2 regions of the Alteromonas sp. G4i35 genome follow, and region 1 is predicted to be linked to the other one. Evidence: predicted binding sites of a transcription regulator. Region 1 holds the regulator's gene; the other holds the start of a gene.
What was found. The regulator sigma-54, encoded in region 1, starts transcription at its own class of promoters, with help from an activator protein. The targets are predictions, from matches to a motif close to GTTGGCACGNNNNTNGNNT.
Positions count from the first base shown of each region.

Region 2: ACFI6L_RS09250 (exopolysaccharide biosynthesis protein) is a predicted target of sigma-54. The motif match lies at 2,064-2,082, and genes of this name have one in related genera.

Region 1 is NZ_JBHNZD010000025.1:71,530-75,745, forward strand. It holds gene lptC (LPS export ABC transporter periplasmic protein LptC) at 1-168, shown strand, start outside; gene lptA (lipopolysaccharide transport periplasmic protein LptA) at 137-691, shown strand; gene lptB (LPS export ABC transporter ATP-binding protein) at 694-1,419, shown strand; gene ACFI6L_RS16145 (RNA polymerase factor sigma-54) at 1,493-2,974, shown strand; gene hpf (ribosome hibernation promoting factor) at 3,005-3,292, shown strand; gene ptsN (PTS IIA-like nitrogen regulatory protein PtsN) at 3,306-3,749, shown strand; gene rapZ (RNase adapter RapZ) at 3,834-4,216, shown strand, end outside.
Region 2 is NZ_JBHNZD010000012.1:32,523-36,738, reverse strand. It holds gene ACFI6L_RS09265 (sensor histidine kinase) at 1-94, opposite strand, end outside; gene ACFI6L_RS09260 (hypothetical protein) at 99-323, opposite strand; gene ACFI6L_RS09255 (sigma-54-dependent transcriptional regulator) at 340-1,671, opposite strand; gene ACFI6L_RS09250 (exopolysaccharide biosynthesis protein) at 2,218-2,823, shown strand; gene ACFI6L_RS09245 (LysR family transcriptional regulator) at 2,832-3,755, opposite strand; gene ACFI6L_RS09240 (rhodanese-like domain-containing protein) at 3,812-4,162, opposite strand.

The sequences.
Region 1 (4,216 bases):
GAGTACATTCAAATTAATTTAGAAACCAAGCAAATGACATCTGACCAACCCGTTGAAATACTGGGCACCCAATATGTCATTTTAAGTAATGGGTTTAACGCGAATTTACGCACACAAGAATACGAGCTTTTAGATCATGTACAAACCACTTATTCCCCTAGCAACTAGTTTATTGCTTGCCATCGCTAGCGGTGCGGTACACGCCAGTGAAGATGATTTTTCGCAGCCCATAAAAATAGGCTCGAACACCCAGTTTATCGACGGTAAAAATAAAACCGCGTTGTACAAAGACGACGTACTCATAACTCAAGGCTCTTTGGTTATTGAAGCTGACGAAGTGGAAGTAATTGCCACTGACGGTGGTGGTCGTGAAATATTTATTGCTAGAGGAAAGCCTGCAAGCTATTCCCAGCAATTGGAAGACGGCACGCCAGTTTCGGCAAAAGCTAATGAAATACGCTATGAAGTGGTGAACCGAACGATTTCTCTTGCCGGAAACGCAGAGTTGAAACAAGACACCAGTAAAGTACAGGGTGACAACATCACGTTCGATATGATTACCGAGCAATTGCTAGCGACTGGCGGCGCAGGTAAAGATGGTGAGGGTCGAGTGACCACAGTATTCACACCTGAGACCATTCGCAAAACTTCGTCTAAGAAAGACAAAAAAGACAACGAGGGCAATGAATAGCAATGGCAACTTTGAGCGCTAAAAATCTTGCTAAGGCTTACAAGTCAAGACAGGTTGTTCGAGATGTAAGTCTGTCTGTCTCAACGGGTCAAATTGTTGGTCTTCTTGGCCCAAATGGCGCTGGTAAGACCACCACATTCTACATGATTGTTGGTTTAGTGAATCTGGATAAAGGCAAAATTGAAATCGACGACAATGAGCTAACTCATCAGCCCATGCACGAGCGCGCACGCCGCGGAATTGGCTACCTACCGCAGGAAGCCTCTATTTTCAGAAAGCTCACAGTGCATGAAAATATCATGGCCATTTTGCAAACCCGTAAAGATTTAAATTCACAACAGCAAGAAGAAGAAGCAGATGCGCTACTTGATGAATTTAATATTAACCATATACGTAATAGTACGGGGATGAGTTTGTCAGGGGGCGAACGCCGTCGCGTTGAGATTGCCCGCGCTCTGGCAGCAAAACCGCAATTTATTTTGTTAGACGAACCATTTGCTGGTGTTGATCCAATATCAGTTAATGATATAAAGAAGATAATACAACATCTTCGCGATAGGGGTATTGGAATCCTTATCACGGACCATAACGTACGAGAGACATTGGATGTTTGTGAAAAGGCGTACATTGTGAGTCATGGCGAGCTTATTGCGCAAGGAACGGCGGAACAGGTTTTAAGTAATCAAAAAGTAAGGGATGTATACCTAGGCGAACAATTCAGGCTATAGTTAATGTAACCGAATTGTCATTTTTCAGTTTCGCTCTGGTATATTCAATTTAGAGCATTTAAATAAGACGTAGATGAAACCATCTTTACAGCTAAAATTTAGCCAACAACTTACCATGACACCACAGCTTCAGCAGGCCATTAAACTGCTGCAGCTTTCTACACTTGATCTTCAACAAGAGATCCAAGAAGCGCTCGATTCTAATCCGCTATTAGAAGTTGAAGAAGGTAACGACGAGCCGCAACTAGAAAAGAACAATATCGACAACGATGACAGCGGTTCTGAGGCCACTGCTTCTGCATCTAGTGACACGTTAGAAGCCGGCGATGCACTTGAGAAAAACGATCTTCCCGATGAGCTGCCAATCGACAGCACATGGGACGAATACTATTCTGCTTCATCTTCGCCTGCTCCGGGTCCATCCAATGACGACGAGCAAATCTTCCAAGGTGAGACTACTGAAGATATTCAAGAGCACCTTCTTTGGCAAATGCGCCTTACCCATTTCTCGGATACCGATCGCGCAATCGCTACAGCAATCATCGACTCTATTGACGAGTCAGGTTATTTAACCGTTACCCTTGATGATATTTTAGAAGCGGTTAACGATGATGATATGGAAGAGCCGATTGAAATGGACGAAATAGAATGTGTGCTAAAGCGCATTCAGATGTTCGACCCTATTGGTTCTGGCTCACGCTCTCCACAAGAATGTTTGATGGTGCAATTGCGCCAATTTTCAGAAGACACACCGTGGCTTGCTGAAGCAAAGCAACTAATTGAAGAGTACTCTGACTTACTGAGCAGCAAAGACTATCGTACGCTTATGCGTAAAAGCCGATTGAAAGAAGATCAGCTACGCGAGGCAATGCGTTTACTGCAAACCTTGAATCCTCGCCCAGGTAGTGCTTTAGTTACTAAAGAGCCTGAGTACGTTATTCCTGATGTCTCAGTAACTAAGAAAAATGGCCGTTGGGTGGTTGAGCTGAACCCCGACAGTCTGCCTAAATTAAGCGTAAATCAACAATACGCTGCAATGAGTCGCCGTGCCAAGAATAGTAGCGATTCACAATTCATCCGCTCACACATGCAAGAGGCTAAGTGGTTCATAAAGAGCCTTGAATCTCGTAACGAAACCTTAATGAAGGTTGCAAACTGCATTGTGCAGCAGCAAATGGGCTTTTTTGAGCACGGCCCGGAAATGATGAAACCAATGGTGCTAAATGATGTCGCAGAAATGGTAGATATGCACGAATCCACTATTTCGCGAGTGACAACGCAAAAGTACATGCATACGCCACGTGGAATCTTCGAATTGAAGTATTTCTTCTCAAGCCACGTTGCAACAGAGTCTGGTGGTGAATGTTCATCTACAGCGATTCGTGCATTGATCAAGAAATTAGTGGCCGCTGAAAAGCCTAGCAAGCCGCTAAGTGATAGCAAGATTGCTTCATTGTTGGCCGAACAAGGCATTAAAGTTGCCCGGCGAACAATAGCAAAGTACCGGGAATCGTTGTCGATCCCGCCGTCGAACCAACGCAAAAGCCTTATTTAATCGGGCTTAATAATATAAGGAAGACGAAATATGCAAATCAACCTTACTGGTCATCATGTCGAAATCACCGACTCTTTGCGTAATTATGTCGATACGAAGTTCAGCAAACTTGAACGTCACTTTGATCACATTTCTAATGTGCATGTCATCCTGAACGTTGAAAAATTAAATCAAAAAGCCGAAGCGACCGTTCATTTAAGTGGCGCTGAAGTATTCGCATCCTCAGAAAATACCGACATGTATGCGGCGATTGACAGCATGGTTGATAAACTCGACCGGCAGGTAATCAAGCATAAGGAAAAACTGAAAAAACATTAGTAGTTAATTAAGCATGGATATACAAGCCATCGTAAGTCTGGACCGCACCGAGTGTGCGGTTCAGTGTAATAGTAAAAAGCGAATTCTTGAGATCATCGCTGATATCGCTGCCAAGCAAAACGAGAACATTGATCAGGCAACGGTACTCAACAGTTTGATGGCTCGAGAGCGTATGGGTAGTACAGGCATTGGCAATGGTATCGCCCTGCCCCACGGGCGCCTGCCGGGCCTTGAAAAAGTGATCGCCATTGTTGTAACCAGCACGCCAGCAATCGACTTCGACGCCCTTGACGAGAAACCCGTAGACATCTTTTTTGCGCTACTCGTTCCCGAGGAACAGACCGAAGGACACCTTCAAACGCTGGCCACCGTGGCTGGTAAACTAAGCGACAAAGAAACGATTAAAGCAATACGTCGCGCAACGACAAGCGACGATATTCTATCTGCATTAAGTTAAACATTAAGCGCCTATTAACCGTTTAGTGGGCGCCTAATTCAACAACGCGTATGTGATAAAACCAGAGTATTAGGGAGAAAGTAGGTGAAGCTGATAATAATCAGTGGTCGTTCAGGGTCTGGTAAGTCTGTCGCACTTCGCGCATTGGAAGATTTAGGTTATTACTGTGTTGATAATATACCGGTAAACTTACTTCCCACTTTAACCCATACAGTTGTTGACGAGTACGATCAGGTTGCGGTAAGTATCGATGTGAGAAACTTACCCAAAAATCCTGACGATTTGGTAGAAATTCTAGACTACCTGCCTTCTTCGTGGTCGATGACCATTGTTTACATTGACGCGAGCGATGATGTACTGGTTAAGCGTTTTAGCGAAACACGTCGTCTTCACCCTCTTGCCAAGCTCAATAAGTCGCTTTCAGAAGCCATTAAAGCCGAGTCTGCGCTACTTGCTCCTATTGCTGA
Region 2 (4,216 bases), on a different contig from region 1:
TAACTACGTAAAATGAATTAGCAGTTATTACAATAATGACCAGAACAACTAAAATTATCCAACTGTATAGTGAAGACAATACTTTAGTAATCATTTACTTAATCCGAAACATTGCCACTTAACTCTGATGTCATTTCAGCAAGAGTATGGCTGCAGTCTTTAGCACTGCTTATTATTTTATCCAACGCCACCAATGCCTTTTGAGGTGGAACGTCACCGTTTAATGCCATTTTTACTAGCTCAGCTTGCATTGATATTCTGTTTAATGGTTTGCGTGCATCATGCACATAAACACTTAGTCGAGAAAATTCTTCGCTAGTCATGCCGAATACCTCTTACTTAGTCGTCTTTACTTAAGTCACCATATGCATGAAGACGGTTGTAAAGCGTTTTCGTACTAATTCCCAGCATTTCTGCTGCGGTGGTCTTATTGCCATTCACTTTTTCCAACGTGGCATAAATTAGCTCTTTTTCCACGTCTTCAATGGTTCTACCGGCTTGAAGTGCCGGTGTCGTACTCTGTTTTTGAGCAAATGGTGACTCAATGGTTTTTGGTAATTCAATCTCACTCTTTTCAGGGTCGCTCATAATGGCAGCGCGATGCACAAAGTGTCTTAGTTCACGCACGTTACCGGGCCAGTCGTAGGCTTGTAACGTATCGAGTTGACTATCTTCCCACTTAAATTGCGAGCCATTATCTTTATTGAATTCAGCAATAAAGGTTTTTGCTAGTAATGGAATATCTTCCTTTCTTTCACGTAGCGGAGGAATGGTGATTGGGAACACCGCAAGTCTGAAGTAGATGTCTTCGCGCAGTACTTTGCTTTGCGCAATCTCTTCCATTGTTCGGTTCGTGGCAGATACAACGCGGCAGCTCACCGGGATGGTCTTCGTTCCGCCCACACGAATAACAACCTTGTTTTCTAAAACGCGGAGTAAGTTGGGCTGCATATCAATGGGCATTTCTGTGATTTCGTCCAAAAAGAGCGTGCCGCCCTCAGCTTGTTCGAAAACACCTTCTTTACGTCCTACAGCGCCGGTAAATGCTCCTTTTTCGTGACCGAAAAGTTCGCTACCTATTAGTTCTTTTGAGAATGCACCACAGTTGGTTGCAATATAGGGACCTTCACTTTCTGAAGCACGATGAATTGCGGCAGCCACCACTTCTTTACCTACACCGCTTTCACCAAGCAGCATTACGTTAGCGCTGGTTTTACTCACTCTAGAAATCAGCTTGTAGAGCTCTTTCATAATTGGTGATTCACCAATCAGCAAGTCAAAATGTTTCTCTATTTTTTCTTGTGCAGGTGCTTTTTCTTTTGGCTTTTGACTTAATACGGCCTCTATTTCCTCCCGTTGAATTGGCTTAACAAGGTAGTCGACCGTGGGGCCACACAGACCCTTTATCACGCTTTTCACAGAAGGGTGACCCGTTATCAAAGTAACGCGAGGGCGCTTAGGAAGTGCATCTAATTCATTGAACAAGTGCGCGCCGCTTCCATCGGGTAGCATGAAATCAAGCAGTACATGGTCAAAGGTTTCTTTCTCTAACCAGTCGCGGGCTTCTTTGAGTGTGGCAGCGGTAAGTACTTCGTGGCCAAGAAATTCGATGATAGTACAAGCTACTTCTGTGAACTCGGCGTCGTCATCAACTAAAAGTACGGTAAGCACGTGGATGTCCCTCTCTTCTTTCGTTTCCTATTCAGAAAAAATATGGAATAGAATCAATGTTATAGTTTTATCATACGCTATTAACAACTGAATGCTAAAGCGCATATTTAAAGTTTATTTGTACGCTGGTTTAAATTGATAAGGCGTAAGCGCATCGGAAAATATCTAAACGCTTCAAGCAACCCGGAAATCTTGAACATTTGCCTAGATGCCAGGGATAGTCGGTTGCGCTACGTTCTTCTAATTTATCAACTCTTTGCGATCAGCGGTACACATCGCACTAAAGTACAGAATGTCTATATCTGTCTTTGTTTTATTAGGTGATTTTATTCTACTTATCAGGGGCATTTGCAAAAAGTATTCCTGTCTTCAACACACCGTCACATGCAATCGATGGCATATTTTTCGCACGATTTGCCTGTCTAAGGTTACTTGCAATCTCACTATGGCAAATCGAGTAGGTGCAAGAAATGTATATTAATTAGGCGAGGAGCCCGTCTGATTAATGCGACGTTCGCTGGTAATGTGATATCAAAGGAATTGAAGATGTGGGGAAAAACAGCTGTAAGATCAATGACCTTGTACGAGTTGTTGGGGAAAATGCAGCCGCGAGCAAGACAAGATACGTTCGAGTTTGCTGAGTTTTGGGATGTGATGGAGAAAAGAGGCTTTGGACCAATGTTGGCGCTGCCATCTTTTATCGCTTGCACACCGATTGGGGCCATCCCTGGGATCCCATCTTTAGCGGGTGGGACAATTTTACTCATCGCGTTGCAAATTTTACTCGGTCGTAGGCATCCTTGGTTACCGCAAAAAGTGATGCAACTAAACTGTGACGCCGATCAGCTTCGCTACATTGTCGAAAAGGTTAAACCGTATGCAGTACGCGTAGACCGCTTTTTAGTTCCTCGGTGTTTTTTCATGCGCCAGCCTGTGTTCAGATCACTCATCGCATTATGTTGTGCAGGTTGCGGACTTGTAATGATTCCTCTGGAGCTTATTCCCTTTATGGGCCTTATTCCCGCTTTTGCTGTTTTTATTATGGCAATAGGCATGGCCACAGACGATGGTGCTGTGGCGTTAGTTGGTGTTTCATTATCGCTATTTGGCTTTATACTTGGATTTGAACGCCTTGCAGTCGCTCTAAGCTGATGGACAAACTACTCAGTACACGAATCGAGCATAAAATCTGACGATGGAAGGTTCATTGTTTGATATCGTAGCTCACCAATAAAAGCACGGGCAGCTGGCCCCAACGTATCGCCGTCTTCAAAAGACAGATAAAGGAGCGCCTTACGCAATGCTGCATTATTATCCAGGGGAAGGGGAACGAGTGTACCGTCTTCAAGCTCATCTTTAATTATTGCTATAGGCAGCCACGCAAAACCCAACCCCTGAGCAATAATATCTAATGACGTTCTAACGTGGCTTACGGTCCAGCGTTGCTCTGCACCTAACCAGCCCACATCAGCTTTACGTTCCGCGGATGAATCCCTTACCACAATTTGACGATGCGCTTTTAAGTCTTCCAGTGTGAGCGTTCTATCTAATTGGTGTAGTGGATGGTCGGCGTGAGCGACAGCTGCAAACTCAATTTCGCACAAGTCTTCGCTAAAACCATTTGGAAATACGAAAGGAGAGATGCCTAAATCAACTTTACCATTGCTCAAAAGTGAATTTGCGCCACTGAGCACAGTTTCTTCTATCTCGATACGAAGCAGCGGAAACTCAGCAGAAACTTTCGCTAGCACGTTATAAAGCAATTCAGACGGAAAAATAATATCCACCGCTATGCGTAAAGTTGTTTCTGTGCCAGATTGAAGGCTATTGGCAACGGCCTCGAGCTTGTGTGCTTCGCTCAGCAAAAAAGAGGCACGGCGATACATAAGTTCGCCTTGCGGCGAAAGCTGGACTTTACGTCCAATATTCTCAAACAACGACACACCAATGGCGTTTTCAAGCTTTTGAACCGCGTGGTGAACGCTCGATTGACTTTTGTGAACTTCAGCAGCAGCTTGATTAAAGCCGCCTGCATCGACGACGGCTTTGAACATTCGCCATTGTTCTAACGTAGATTTCAGCATACAGCGCCTTAAAACTCTTAATTAACGATACTTATAGCATACACGTGGTTAAGAAGTCATTTTCGGTTTGCTTGGTTTATCGTGGGTACAGGGCATGTCACAACCGAAACGTTCTCATAGCCCATTTTTATAAGTTGCTCTGCTGCTAGTTTTGCTCGAATGCCCGACGCACAGTGAATATAAAGTGGCGCTGAAGCATCTTTAAACTGTTCCAGTGCCTTCATTTCGAGCACGCCGCGTGGTATGTGAAGCGCAGAAGGTACGGGCTGATTGGCAACTTCGGCACTCTCCCGTACATCAATCAGTATACCGCTATTGTTTCGGCACTCACTGGCCGCTTGCTCCGCAGATACAGTGCGTAAGTTATCGTCTATGTTTTCTATTCGAGTCTTCATATCTATAAGCATACTTTTCCTTTTTGCCTAAACTTGGTTAAAATAAGTAAAATCTAATATATTGAT